Regions from separate parts of the Geodermatophilus sp. URMC 65 genome, predicted to be linked through region 2. Evidence: riboswitches for the same ligand, from Rfam matches in the RefSeq annotation. Region 2 holds a riboswitch; the other holds the start of a gene.
The links. Region 2 has a riboswitch for cyclic di-AMP ahead of ACWIX7_RS01655 (hypothetical protein). Riboswitches for the same ligand answer to the same signal wherever they lie in the genome.

Region 1 (7,199 bases), 1.5 Mb from region 2:
CGGGCACGGCATCCGGGAGACCGACGAGCGCGGGGAGTACGTGGTCGACGACCACTTCTACCTGGCCTTCAACGCCCACCACGAGCCGATCGAGTTCACCCTGCCGTCGGAGGAGTACGCCCAGGCGTGGACCGTCGTCGTCGACACCGCCGAGATGGGCGCGGTGGAGCCCCGCGAGCTCAAACCGGGCGAGTCGCTGACGCTGCAGGACCGCTCGATGGTCGTGCTCAGCGCGCCGCGCCGGTCGTGAGGGTGTCCACGGGACCGGCGGCCGAGCCGCCGGACAGCGCCGCCCGCCGCCGGGACGTCCCCACCGGGACCTACCGGCTGCAGGTCACCGCCGACTTCACGCTGGACGACGCCGCGTCCCTCGCCGGCTACCTGGCCGACCTCGGGGTCAGCCACGCCTACGCCTCACCCCTGCTGCGGTCGGCGTCGGGCAGCACGCACGGCTACGACACCGTCGACCACGCGCACATCGACGAGTCGCGCGGCGGTCGGCCCGGCTTCGACCGGCTGGTCGCGGCGCTGCACGAGCACGGCCTCGGCCTGGTGCTCGACCTGGTGCCCAACCACATGGGGGTCGCCGACCCGGCCGAGGCGCCCTGGTGGTGGGACGTGCTCAAGCACGGGCGGGACAGCGCGCACGCGGCCGCCTTCGACGTCGACTGGGACTTCGGCGGCGGCCGGGTGCGCATCCCGGTGCTCGGGTCGGCGGACGACGTCGAGAAGCTCGAGGTCGTCGAGACACCGGACGGCCCGGAGCTGCACTACTACGACAACCGCTTCCCCGTCGCGCCGGGCACCGAGCGCGGGACCCCGCAGGAGGTGCACGACCGGCAGCACTACGAGCTGGTCGACTGGCGGCGCGCCGACCGCGACCTCAACTTCCGCCGGTTCTTCGCGATCAACACCCTGGCCGGGTTGCGCACGGAGGACCCGGCGGTCTTCGAGGCGACGCACCGGCTCGTGCTGCAACTGGTCGAGGAGGGCGCGGTCGACGGACTGCGCATCGACCACCCCGACGGCCTGGCCGACCCCAAGGGCTACCTCGACCGGCTGGCCGAGGCCTCCGGCGGCCGCTGGACCGTGGTGGAGAAGATCCTCGAGCCCGGGGAGGACCTCCCGGAGTCGTGGCGGACCGCCGGGACGACGGGCTACGACGCCCTCGCCGAGGTCGACGACGTGCTGGTCGACCCGGCCGGGGAGGCGGTGCTGAGCGCGCTGGACACCGAGCTCACGGGCGCGCCGGTCGACTACGCGCGGCTGGTGCACGACTGCAAGCGCGAGGTGACCGACGGGATCCTCGGCTCGGAGGTGGCCCGGCTGGTGCGGGTCATCGGCGAGCTGCCCGGCGTTCCTCGGGAGCAGCAGACCGAGGCGCTGGCCGAGCTGCTGGCCAGCTTCCCGGTCTACCGCACCTACCTGCCCGACGGGCGCGAGCACCTGGACGCCACCGTGGCCGCCGTGCGGGAGCGCCGTCCCGACCTCGCCGCCGCGGTGGACGCGCTGCACCCGGTGCTCTCCCAGGCCGGGACCGAGGCGGCGACCCGCTTCGAGCAGACCAGCGGCCCGGTCATGGCCAAGGGCGTCGAGGACAGCGCCTACTACCGGTGGGCGCGGTTCGTGGTGCTCAACGAGGTCGGCGGCGACCCGGCGCGGTTCGGCAGCACGGTGCAGGAGTTCCACGAGGCGCAGCAGCGCCGCGTGGAGCGCAAGCCCGCGTCGATGACCACGCTGTCGACCCACGACACCAAGCGCAGCGAGGACACCCGCGCCCGGCTGGCCGTGCTCGCCGAGCTGGGCGCCGAGTGGGCCGACCTGGTCCGCGGGCTGCTGACCCGGCACCCGCTGCCCGACCGGCCGCTGGCGCACCTGGTGTGGCAGAACCTGGTCGGCGCCTGGCCGCTGTCCCGCGAGCGGGCGCACGGCTACGCGGAGAAGGCGGCCCGCGAGGCGGGGACGTCGACGACGTGGACCGACGTCGACGAGGAGTTCGAGACGGCGCTGCAGGAGATGGTCGACGCCGCCTACGACGACGAGCGGACGAACGCCGAGATCGAGCGGTTCGTCGCCCGCATCGCGCCGTTCGGCCGGTCCAACTCGCTGGCGCAGAAGCTGCTGCAGCTGACGATGCCCGGCGTTCCCGACGTCTACCAGGGCACCGAGCTGTGGGACCTCTCCCTGGTCGACCCGGACAACCGCCGTCCGGTCGACTACGAGCAACGCCGCCGGCTGCTGGCGCAGCTGGACGCCGGCGAGGTCCCCCCGGTCGACGAGACCGGCGCGGCGAAGCTGCTCGTCGTCTCCCGCGTGCTGCGGGCGCGGCGGGAGCACCCGGAGTGGTTCGCCGGGTACGAGCCGGTGGCGGCGACCGGGGTCGCCGCCGAGCACCTGCTCGCCTTCGACCGGGGCGGTGTGGTGCCCGTGGCGACCCGGCTGCCCGTGGGCCTGTCGATCGTCGGTTGGGGCGACACCGCGCTGCAGCTGCCGACCGGGGCCTGGCGGGACCTGCTCACCGGCGGCCGGTTCGTCTCCGACGCCGAGGGGCTGCCGGTGGCGGGACTCCTCGAGCGGCTCCCGGTGGCCCTGCTCGTCCGCGACTGAAGAAGGACCCCCTGCCCCCCACCGCTCGCAGGCTCGCGGCGGGGCCCTGCAGGGGGCCAGGGCCCTGGACGGGGCCACAGGCGGCCGGATTGAGACGCAGTTCACGTCCCCGCGGGTGCACGCGCGCCCGCGGGGACGTGACCAGGTGATCCGTTCGCTCCCGGTCCCGACGGCCGGCCGTGTCACCCCCGTTGCCCCGGGGGCACGAGGTGAACCGCCGTGACCTGACCGTTACCTTGTCCCGGCACCCCCCGTCCGGGACCGGGTGCCGGAGCCGATCCGCCGAACCCCGTCCGTCGGCCGCCGTACCTCCTGCACAGCCAGGACGGGGGTGGGGGACCCATCTCGGTGTCCGGCCGGTCCGGCCGGGCACCTCGGGGTGAAGCCGTGCGCGCACGGCCGGGGCACCGATCGCTCCGAACCCGACAGCTCACCTCGCAGGCGGCGGATCGGGAGTCCTCCATGCGTTCGTCCTCGTCTTCCCGCATGCCCGCACGCGCCCTGCGCCGCGGCGCCGTGGTGCTCGGCGGCGCTGCCGCCGTGTCCCTCGGCGTCCTCGCCGCCCCGGCCTCGGCGGCGGCCCCCAACGACTGGGACGCCGTCGCCCAGTGCGAGTCCAGCGGCAACTGGGCCATCAACACCGGCAACGGCTACTACGGCGGCCTGCAGTTCAGCCAGAGCACCTGGGCCGCGTTCGGCGGCACCGAGTACGCGCCGCGCGCCGACCTGGCCACCGAGGCGCAGCAGATCGCCGTCGCCGAGCGCACGCTCGACGTGCAGGGCCCGGGTGCCTGGCCGACCTGCGGCAAGGGTCTGGACCCCTCCGCCCCCGAGGCGGGTTCGGCTCCGGCCGCATCGGCCCTGGTGGCCGCCCCCGCACCGGCCGCCACCGGCGGGACCTACACGGTGCAGGCCGGTGACACGCTCGGCCGCATCGCCTCGGAGCAGGGCGTCGCGGGTGGCTGGCAGGCGCTGTACGCCGCCAACGACGACCAGCTGAGCAGCCCGGACCGCATCGCGGTCGGCCAGGTGCTGCAGCTGCCGTGAGGCGGACCGGCGGCCGGGGGACGCACTCCCCCGGCCGCCGGGTGCCGGTGACGGACTGGAACGGCCACCCTTGCGGGTCCTGCGCCGAGCCTGGCGACGGACTGGAACGGCCCCGCTGCAGGGTCCCGCCGCGAGCCTGCGAGCGGTGGGGGCCGCGGGGTCCTTCTTCAGAAGCGGATGGCGTCGATGACCCGCGCCCGGACGGCGATGACCGCGGGCAGCAGCCCGGCCAGCGCGCCCACCGCGGTCGCCGCGACCAGCCCCTCCACGGCCGCGGCCACCGGGAAGCCGGGGGTGTCGGCCAGCGGGACGCCGCTGTTGAGCAGCCGCTCCAACGGCAGGTTGCGCACCAGCACGACCGACAGCGCCACGGCGGCGAGCCCGGCGAGGAACGTGGCGCAGACGCTCTCCAGCACGATCGCGGAGAAGACCCGCGCCGAGGTCGCACCGAAGCTGCGCCGGACGCCGATCTCCCGGATCCGCTGGCGCACCGTCACCAGCCCGATGTTGAGCACGCCGAGCCCGCCGAGGACGAGCACGACGACGCCGGCCCCGCGGATCGCCAGGCGCAGCATGCCGAGGGTCTCCTCCAGGCCCTGCGAGTCCTGCCGGTAGGCGTCGACCTGCACGCCGCCGAGCGCGAGCCCGAGGTCGTTGGTGACCACCGCCATGACCTCGTCGGCCTGCTCCGGCGGCACCCAGAGCTCCAGCGTGGGTGGGCCGGACACCGTCTCCGACGGGTCGGCCGCGCGCGGCGCGTCCCACGGGCCGGCCGAGCGGTCCACCCGGTAGGCGAGCAGCTCGTCGGCGTACCCCTCGCGGACGACGCCGACGACCGCCGCGCGCACCGGGGTGCGGCCGCCGATGACGACCGTCGGCTGCGAGGAGAGGTCCGGGACGCCGAGCGCGCCGAGGAACGCCTCGTTGACGACGACGGCCGGGGCCAGGCTGGCGCGATCGCCCTCGCGCAGCCAGCGGCCCTCGATCGGCTCGATGCGGTGCAGCTGCCCGTAGGACGGCGAGACTCGCTTGGTCTGCACGGCCTGGGTGCCGCCGGGCAGCCGGAAGCGGGTCTCCTCGTAGCCGATGCTGGCCGTGGCGGTGATCCCGTACCGCTCGGTGAGGTCGGCGACGGCGGCGTCCCACTCCTGCGCGGCCGGCGGCATCCCGGTCTGCGGGTCGTACGCGGTGACCGCGATGGTCGCCGCGCGGCCGCCCATCCGCTCCCCCTGCTCCTGCTGCACCTGGGCGACGAGCAGACCCAGCGCGGTGACCGTCGTCATGGCGAAGACGGCGAGGAAGACGCCGACGAGGGAGAGCACCACGCGTGCCTTGTGCACCCGCACCTCGCTCCACGCCTCGGCGACGGTGGCCAGCACCGGGATCACGGCAGCGCCTCCTCGAGCGGGGCGGGCGCAGGGGCCGGGGCGACCAGGGTCGGCGTCGGGTCCTCCAGCGGCGTGAGCCGGCCGGCGTCCAGCCGGTAGCGACGGTCGGCCAGCCGGGCGACGTTCAGGTCGTGGGTGATGGTGACCAGCGCGGCGCCGCCCTCCGCGGCGGCCTCGGCGAGCAGCGCCATCACCTGGGCGCCGGTCTCGACGTCGAGGGCGCCGGTCGGCTCGTCGGCGAGGACGACCCGCGGGGAGCGCACCAGCGCCCGCGCGATGGCGACCCGCTGCTGCTCGCCGCCGGAGAGCCGCTCGGGGACGGTGTCGGCGCGCGCGCCCAGGCCGACCCGGTCGAGCAGGTCGCGCGCCGTCCGGCGCCGGTGCAGGTAGTCGCGGCCACGGGCGTAGAGCAGCGGCGCGGCGACGTTCTCCTCCGCGGTGCGCCGGGGCAGCAGGTTGAACTGCTGGAAGACGAACCCGAACACCTCGCCGCGCAGCCGGGCGCGGCGGCGGGCCCGCAGCGCGTCGGTCGGCTCCCCGTCGAGCAGGTACTCCCCGCCAGTGGGGGTGTCGAGCAACCCGAGGATGTTGAGCAGCGTCGACTTGCCCGACCCGGACCGGCCGACGATCGCCACGTGCTCGCCCGCGGCGACCTCGAGGTCGACCCCGGTGAGGATCGGCAGCACGCCGCCGTCGGGCAGCGCGACCTCGCGGCTGATGCCGCGCAGCGACAGGAGGCTCACGCCGCCTCCTCGCTGGCGCTCGTCGCCGGCGTCCGCCGGGCTGCACTGCCCATCGATGAGCTCGCACGCTCGCTCATCCGAACGGCCCCGCCATGCCCGGGCTCTCCACGGTGTCGTCGGGCACCGGCACGAACGCGAGCACCTCATCGCCCTCGGCCAGGCCCTCGCGCACCTCGACCTGGTCGCCGTCGGTCATCCCGAGCACCACGGCGCGCTGCTCCTGGGTGCCGTCGGCCCCGACCACCCAGACGTTGCCCTGCTGCACCGAGCCCTGGACCGCGGTCACCGGGACGACCAGCACGTCCTCGGCGACCCCGGCGTCCACGACCACGGTGGCGGCCATGCCGGCGAACACCGTCGTCCCGGCGGGGACACGGCAGCGGGCGGTCGTGCCGCCCTGCCCGGACCCGGTGGACGCCGGGTCGGCGCCGGCGGTGGCCTGGTCGCCGCCGGCGCCGTCCGTCGGGGCAGGGGCGCCCAGCGTGAGGTCGGTGCAGGTGAAGGGGGCGGGCCCGCCCTGCGCCTCGACCTGCGCGGTGGACGGCGGCGCGAGCAGCCGGAACTGGTCGTCCTGGGTCAGCGTCGCGGTGACCGACAGCGAACCCGGTGAGATGCCGGCGACCCGGTCGCCGACCGCGACGACCTGGTCGACCAGCACGTCGACGGCGGTGACGGTGCCGGCCGTGGGCGCGGGGACGCTCGCCGTCCGGACGAGCGGCGCGCGGGGCGTGCTGGTGGGGTTGCCGTCGGCGTCGGTGCCGGCGACCGGCTCGCGCTCCTCCTCCCAGCGGACCTCGAGCACCGCGTCACCCTCGTCGACGACGTCGCCGGCCCCGACCAGCACCCGCCGGACCGTGCCGGCCTTGGTGGCCTTGACCGGGACGGTGGCGTCGGCGACGACGGTGCCCTGGACGGTGACGGTGTTGGCGACCGTGCCGCGGGCGACGGGGACCACGGGGGACGTCAGGTCGACCGGCGGCGCCCCGCCCGAAGCCGGCGCCGCCTCGCCGGTGCCGCCGCGGAAGGCGAGCACCACGAGGGCGACGGCGATGACGGTCCACACCAGCAGGCGCAGTGCTGGGAAGACGACGGTGCGGACCGTGTTCATGGCGCGGCTCATGGCGCTCCTCGGGGCGGGGTGGTGCCCTCCGGCACCGGTGGGTGCGCACGGTAACGACACCACGACGGTCCGGATGGCCAGTGGCGCATGGCACGCCGGGATCGCGTGGTTGGCGGCCGTCCGCGGGGGCATGACCCCCCGCACCACCCATCAGTCCTCTGGAGGCCCCTGCATGTCCGCTGCCGTCGAGTTCGCCGTCTGGGCGCCGGTCCCGGAACGGGTCCGGCTGCAGGTCGAGGGGTCGGTGCACGACATGCGCCGGGAGGAGGGCGGCTGGTGGCGCGCGGAGGTCGA
Region 2 (7,199 bases):
CTCTACCGGAAGGACCCCGCCCCCCGTCCCTCGCACGCGTAGAGCGGGGCCGTCAGCCGTCGGGGTCGAGCAGGGCGGCGAAGGTGCCGGCGATCGTCGTCCACGACCACCGCTGCTCGACCCACGCCCGGCCGGCCGCGCCCATCCGGCGGGCGCGCTGCGGGTCGTCGAGCAGGCCGGTGAGGACGGCGGCCACGGACTCCGGGGAACGCGGGTCGCCCACCACGTGCCCGGTGACGCCCTCCCGCACCGTCTCCGGCGCGCCGCCGGAGGTGCCGGCCACCACGGGCCGGCCGCAGGCGGCTGCCTCCAGGTAGACCATGCCCAGGCCCTCGACGTCCAGCCCACCGCGGCGGGTGCGGCAGGGCATGGCGAACACGTCGCCTGCCGCGTAGTGCTCGGGCAGCTGCTCCGGTGGCACCGGCCCGGTGAGGACGACGGAGCGCTCCAGCCCGCGTGCGGCGACCTCCCGGCGCAGGCGGTCCTCCAGCGGGCCGCCGCCGACGAGCAGCAGCCGCGCGTCGGGGTGCCGCGCGAGCACCCGTGGCCACGCCGCGACCAGCACGTCCTGGCCCTTGCGCGGCACCAGACGTGAGACGCAGGCGACGACGGGTGCGCTGCCCAGCTGGTGGCGCGCCCGCACCGCCGCCCCGTCGGCGTCCGGGGTGAAGCGGTCGACGTCCACGCCGGGCGAGAGCTGCGCCATCCGGGTGACCCCGCCCAGCGCCGGCGCCAGCCGGGCACGCGTGTAGTCGCTGATGTAGGTCAGCACGTCGAGCCCGGCGGCGATCCGCCGCATCAACTGCCGCGCGCCGGGCAGCGCGACCCAGCCGGTCTCGTGACCGTGCGTGGCGCCGACCAGGCGGCGCACCCCGGCGTCCCGCAGGGCCGGGGCGAGCAACCCCAGCGGGGCCGCGGCGCCGAAGAAGGCGGTGTCGCAGCCGTGCCGGCGGGCCAACCCGGCCGCCGCGCGGGCCACTCCGGGTGTGGGCAGCAGCATGCCGGTCGGGTGGCGGACCACCTCGTAGGGCAGCGCGGCGTCGTGGGCCTCCCACCCGGGGAACCGGGAGGCGAGCACGACCAGCGACCCCGGCGGGCGGCGGGCCAGCAGTGCGGCGACGAAGGTCTGGATGCCGCCCTGGCGTGGCGGGAAGTCGTTGGTGACGACCAGCGTCCTCACCCGGCGTCCTCCAGCCGCTGCCAGTCCTCCGCGAAGGCGATCCGCTGCGCGCCGGTCGGGTGCGAACCGAAGAACCACTGCCAGGCCGCGGGCGGGTCCGGGTCGCTGAGGTTGGTGGCGGCCAGCGCGCGCTGCATCGCGATGAACGCCCCGGCGTCCCCGGTGAGGTCGAGCGCGCGCAGGTCGGCGCGCGCCTCGACCTGCCGCGACACCAGGTTCTGCACCGGCGTGCTCACCAGCCCGCCCACCGACAGCAGGAGCAGGACCAGGGGGACGACGGCCGGGTCCGCAGGCGACTGCGCGCCCCCGCGGCGCAGCAGCGGCGTCCAGGACAGCAGCCAGCCCGACAGCGCCACCGCGGCCGCTGTCCCCAGCGCCCCGACCAGGGTGCCGGTGAGCACGTCGCCGTGGACGACGTGGCCGAGTTCGTGCGCCACGATCGACTCGACCTCCTCGTCGGACAGCTGCTCGAGCGTCGTGTCGTAGAGGACGATGCGGCGGGTCGACCCGAAGCCGGAGACGTAGGCGTTGAGCGCCGTGGTCCGCCGGGAGGCGTCGGAGACGAGCACGTCCTGCACCGGGGTGCCGTTCGCCTCTGCCAGGTCGAGCAGCTCGGTGCGCAGCTCACCGGGGGGCAGCGGCTCGAAGCGGTTGAACGCCGGCTCGATGACCAGCGGGTAGAGGAACGACCCGACGACGACGAAGCCGGCCGCCACCGCCGCGGCCCACGCCCACCAGGTGCGCGGCGCCCGCCGCACCAGCCAGAGGAAGGCCGCCAGCGCGAGGGCGGTGAGGACCGCGCTGATGGCGGTCGAAACCGCGACGTCACGCAGCCACAGCCCCCAGCTGCGGATCGAGATGCCGTACCGGTGGCGGACCACCTCGGCATACGCCGACACCGGCAGCGTGGCCAGCCGGCCGAGGAGCACCACGGCCGCCGTGCCCAGCAGCGCCTGGGCGACCCACCCGCCGCCGACCGGTCGCGCCACGGCCCGCACCAGCCGCGCCCCCAGCGGGGTCAGCCCCAGGACGGCGGAGACGGCCAGGCCGAGCAGCAACGAGGTCAGCGAGGCCGGGCGCAGCGCCCCGGCGAAGGCCTCGGTCCGGGTGAGGAGTTCCGGGGGCAGGACCGACGCCGGGTCGACGGGCGTACGCCCACCCGACGGCTCGGGCAGCAGCGTCCACGGCGGGACCACGACGAGGACGACGACGAGCGCGGCGCCGAGCACGCCCGCGACCAGGAGCGCGACGCGAGCACCTGCCCGGCCTGCCCCGCTCACCAGGCCGATCCTAGGCGAGCCACCGGTACCGGCCCCGGACCCGCACTCGTCCGGCCCCTGCTCGGGCTGGCGAGGTCGAGGGGGTCCCGCTGGCCCCGTCCAGGGGCCCGCCCCCAGCCTGCGAGGGGGTGGGGAGGACGGGGTCCTTCAGGCGATGCGGCGCATCGCGGTGATGCCGCCCATCGAGTCGACGCTCACGACCTCCACCGGCTGGCCCGACGTCGAGGCGTGCACCATCTGGCCGTTGCCGATGTACATCGCCACGTGGCTGACGGGGCTGTAGTAGGAGATCAGGTCGCCCGGCCGCAGCTCGGACCGGGACACCGCGAGCCCATCGTCGCCTGCATCCGCGACGAGTGCGGCAGGCTGGTGCCGGCCGCGGCGTACGCGTACTGGGTCAGCCCCGAGCAGTCGAAGGCGTCCGGCCCGCCGGCGCCCCCCGCACGTACGGGTCCCCGACCTGCGCCAGGGCGGTGTCGACGGCGGCCTGCGTGGCGCCGGTGGCCGCGGCGGCCGGCGCGGCGGCGACCGGCTGGCCGGCGTGCGCGGCCACGACCTCCTGCTGCTGCGGCGCCGACAGGGCGTCGTACTGCGCCTGGTGGTCGGCGATGTCCGCCTCGAGCCGGGCCTGGCGGGCGGTGACGTCGTCGAGCGTGCGCTGGGCGGCGGTCTGCGCGGCGCCCGCGTCGGCGTGGGCCTGCTCGGCCGCGGCGGCGGACGCGGCGACCTCGCCGAGCACGTCGCTGGTGTGGCCGGCGACGACGTCGAGGGTCGCCAGCTGCGAGACGAACTCCTCTGCCGACCCGCTGGTCATCAGCAGGTCCAGCTCGGACATGCCGTCGCCGAGGTGAAGGCGGCGCGGGCGACCTGGCGGATCCGATCGTCGAGCGCGTCGAGCTGCGACTGGGCCTCGGCGACCGCCTGGTCGGCGCTCCGGACGGCGGCCTGCTGGTGCGTCAGCGTCTCGCCCGCCTCGTTGACCTGCTCGGTGACGACGTCGAGCTCGTGCGCGGCCTGGGCGACCAGCTGCGCGGCCTGCGCGGCGCTCGTGGCGTCCCCGGGTCCGCGACGGCGGTGCCCGGCAGCAGCGTCAGGGCGAGTGTGGCGGTGGCGCCCAGGACCAGTCCGCGGGCGATCCCGCGCGAGACGGTGGGCCGGCGGAACGCGACCGGGAGGTCGGGGTGGAACTGATCGACGGCATGCCCCAGGGCAGGGCGGGGGTCGCCACGGGCGGCGGCTCTCCGTTCTTCCTCAGCGACCGCCTACCGAGTTAGCTGACGGGTTCGGGCTGGGAAGAAGGCGCCCCATCTCTGCGCCCCGGCGGACCAGCGCGCGGGAGAACTCACCCCGGTGCTGCGGTGGGTCCCCGGTCCCCCCTCGGCGCCGGTGCGGCGCGTCGGGCGATTCGGCGGTGACCGGCCGAGGTCACCCTCGTGGGGGGTGACGACCACCCGGCCGGACCGGCCCACGGTCCGGGGGTTGTCGAAGAAGTGACGAACGGGGGTGCCGGGGACTGTGGGATCGTGTTCCTCCTGGTCGGCGACGTGCCGTCCGTCGCGCCCGGCTCGCGCGGACACCGGAGCACCCCGCTCACCCGGTGCGCCGCTGCGACCCCTGACCGCCGCCCCGCCGCTGCGGCGCGGCCCGCCGTGCCGGGGCCGGGCGGACCGAGTGCTGGTGGCGCAGCGGCGGTACCAGACCGGCGTCGGCCAGCACCTGGACGGCGCGCCGCTCGACCTCGTCGAACTCCACGACCACCCCCGGCGGCAGCACGACGACGTCCTCGGCGGACAGCCGGTCGTCCCGCCGCCCGGCCATCGGCACGACCGTGGGGTCGGCGCCCTGCCAGCCCGGTGGCGCCCCCAGCAGCACGGTGACGACGCAGTTGCCGCAGCCGGTACCGCGGGCGGTGCAGGTGTCGCAGTCGATGTACACGGTCCACTCCTCTGCTCTCCGACCCTCGTCGCGGGAGCCGTCCGTGGCCCCGGTCGATCCGGGCAGGACGCTAGGAGCGGGCACCGACAGTTCCGGCTCAGGCGCCGGCGTACTCCCAGTGCCAGGGTTCCTCGCGGCCGTTGCCCGGGTCGGCCCAGCGCGGGTGGAGGAAGCCGAAGCGGCCCGCGTTGGCCAGCATCCAGGCGTACTCCGGCGTCCCGAACCGCTCGACGCCACCGCAGAGGTCGACGGCCAGCCCCCAGCCGTGGTCGCTGGTGCCCGGCACCGCGGCCAGCGCCGGTTTCTCGCCGTACAGCTGCACCTGGCCGGCGTAGCTCCGGTAGGAGTCGGTGAGGCACAGCGGCGTCCCGAAGGCACCGGCGAAGGCGCTGCTCATCGCCTGGTAGGCCGCTGCCGCGTCGCAGCGCAGCACGTGGCCGGCGACCCCCAGCGGGCACATCGCGCTGAGCGGGATCAGCCCGTTCGGGAAGCCGCCCCACGCCCGCCCTCCGGACGTCTCGGGCGGGTACCGCACGTCGCCGCACTCGACCGGCAGCGCCCCGCCGGACGGTCCGGTCGCGGGGACGGCCGCGCGTCGCCCGAGGCTGGGCCGCCCGGCACCCAGCACCCGGTCGGCCGCCGGACGGCCGACCACCACGGCGCCGGCGCGGGCGTCGGCCGCCAGCACCGTCCGCCCGTCGAGGGCGATGCCCACGTTGGCCGGACCGGACCGCCCGGCACCGAGGAAGACCAGGTCTCCCGGGAGGACGTCGGCCGGGTCGACCGGCGTGGTCCCCGCGAAGAGCCCCGCCTGGTCGTCCGGGAGGTCGATGCCCACCGAGGCGTAGACGGCGTGCACCAGCGATCCGCAGGACCACGCGTCCGGCCCCGCCGCCCCGGGGACGTAGGGCAACCCCAGAGCGTCCACCGCTGCGCTGACCGCGGCGACCGCCTCGGCGGAGGGGACGACCAGGGCATCCGACGCGCCGGGCAGCCGGGCCACCCCGGCCTGCACTCCACCGCCGGACGCCGGCACCGGCACCAGCCCGTCGGGCAGGCCCGCCGCCGGGTCGCGCAGCGCCGCGGCCGACGGCGGCGCGACGCCGGCCGCGGCCAGCTCGCCGAGGTACCCGTGCCAGTCGGCCGCCGCCTGCCGGCCGGCTGCCCGCTGCTCCTCCCGCTGCCGACCCAGCTGCCGGTCGACGGCGGCGACGGCGGCCTCCAGGTCCCGGCTCGCCGCGGCCGCGGCCGCCTCCAGCTCGGCGGTCTCGGTCGTGAGCTCCGCAGCCCGCGCACGGGCGGTCTCCCGCGTCCGCTCCGCCTCCGTCCGCCGCGCCGCCGCCTCCTGCCGTCGACGCTCCGCCGCGGCTACCACCGCGGCCGCGTGCCGCTCGACCGCGTCGAGCAGGCCCCCCGCGGCGACGACGTCCCCCGGACCACCACCGGACAGCAGCACCGACAGCGGCGTGACCTCGCCTGCGTCCCGGTACACCGCCGAGGCGTGCCGGGCCACCTCGGCCCGGGCCCGAGCCAGCTCGGCGTCCGCCGCGACGATGTCGGCCTCCGCCTGCGCCGCGGCCGCCTCGGCAGCGGCGAGCGCCTCCCGGGCCGCGACGACCCGGGACTGCCGCTCCTGGAGGTCGGCCTGCACGTCGGCAGCGCGCCGCTGCAGCTCGTCGAGCTCGGGGCTGTCCAGGAGGCTGGCGGTCGCGACGGCCGGGCCCGTCGGGTCGGCTCCCGCGGGCGCGGCCGGCAGCAGCACGACGGCCAGCGCGACGACGCCCACGGACAGGGACGCCGCCGCGCGGCGGCTGGGGCGCCACCGGGAGAGCGGGTGCATGGACCACCTCTGCGAGTCGGGACCGCAGCGGTCCGGTGACGAGATGGTCTCGGGGGCCACGCGGGCGCGCCAGGGGACGGCGCACCGCTCCCCCCGGACGGGCGAGGTCCTCCCCCGCCCTCCCCGTTCCCCGGCGCGCGTCCCCGGGACTGTCAGAGCCCCGACCTACCGTCCGCCCCGTGCGCCCTTCCCCCGCCCGGCCGGTGCCGCTCTCCCCCGCCCGCCTCGCCGGGACGGCGGCCCGCGCCGCCGCCGGGCTGCCGCGCTACGAGCAGGCCACGATCGACGAGCTCGGCACCCCGCTGGCGGAGGTCACCTTCGTCGTGGTCGACCTGGAGACCACGGGCGGCTCACCGAAGGACAGCGCGATCACCGAGATCGGAGCGGTCAAGGTGCGCGGCGGGGAGGTGCTCGGTGAGTTCCAGACCCTCGTCGACCCCGGCTGCGAGATCCCGCCCTACATCAGCGTGCTCACCGGGATCACCTCGACGATGGTCGCCGCGGCCCCGCGCATCGGCGCCGTCCTGCCGCACTTCCTCGAGTTCGCCCGCGGCGCGGTGCTGGTCGCCCACAACGCGCCCTTCGACCTCGGCTTCCTCCGGGCCGCCTGCGCCGAGAACGGCATCCCGTGGCCGGCCGCGGCCTCGGTCGACACGGCCGTCCTCGCCCGCCGGCTGCTCAGCCGCGACGAGGTCCCCAACTGCAAGCTGGCCACCCTCGCGCCCTACTTCCGCACCAGCACCGAGCCCTGCCACCGGGCGCTGGCCGACGCCCGCGCCACCGTCGACGTCCTGCACGGGCTGTTCGAGCGGCTGGGCCCCCTGGGCATCACCAGCCTGGAGGAGCTGACCGGCCTCACCCGGCAGGTCGACCCGGAGCGGCTGCGCAAGCGGCACCTGGCCGACGACGTGCCGCACGGCCCGGGCGTCTACCTGTTCCGCGGTCCCCGCGACGAGCCGCTCTA

Region 1: another riboswitch for cyclic di-AMP. It lies ahead of ACWIX7_RS22315 (transglycosylase family protein); the one in region 2 lies ahead of ACWIX7_RS01655 (hypothetical protein).

What each region holds. Positions count from the first base shown of each region.
Region 1 covers NZ_CP199954.1:4,595,591-4,602,789, reverse strand. Annotated here, with positions in the region: gene glgX (glycogen debranching protein GlgX) at 1-250, shown strand, start outside; gene treY (malto-oligosyltrehalose synthase) at 253-2,607, shown strand; cyclic di-AMP (ydaO/yuaA leader) riboswitch at 2,899-3,066, shown strand; gene ACWIX7_RS22315 (transglycosylase family protein) at 3,094-3,654, shown strand; gene ACWIX7_RS22310 (ABC transporter permease) at 3,822-5,042, opposite strand; gene ACWIX7_RS22305 (ABC transporter ATP-binding protein) at 5,039-5,785, opposite strand; gene ACWIX7_RS22300 (efflux RND transporter periplasmic adaptor subunit) at 5,859-6,905, opposite strand; gene treZ (malto-oligosyltrehalose trehalohydrolase) at 7,078-7,199, shown strand, end outside.
Region 2 covers NZ_CP199954.1:355,512-362,710, forward strand. Annotated here, with positions in the region: gene ACWIX7_RS01635 (AMP-dependent synthetase/ligase) at 1-42, shown strand, start outside; gene ACWIX7_RS01640 (glycosyltransferase family 4 protein) at 53-1,180, opposite strand; gene ACWIX7_RS01645 (M48 family metallopeptidase) at 1,177-2,460, opposite strand; partial or broken gene ACWIX7_RS01650 (C40 family peptidase) at 2,608-2,861, opposite strand; gene ACWIX7_RS01655 (hypothetical protein) at 2,858-3,295, opposite strand; cyclic di-AMP (ydaO/yuaA leader) riboswitch at 3,705-3,864, opposite strand; gene ACWIX7_RS01660 (hypothetical protein) at 4,051-4,395, opposite strand; gene ACWIX7_RS01665 (D-alanyl-D-alanine carboxypeptidase family protein) at 4,493-6,235, opposite strand; gene ACWIX7_RS01670 (DEDD exonuclease domain-containing protein) at 6,415-7,199, shown strand, end outside.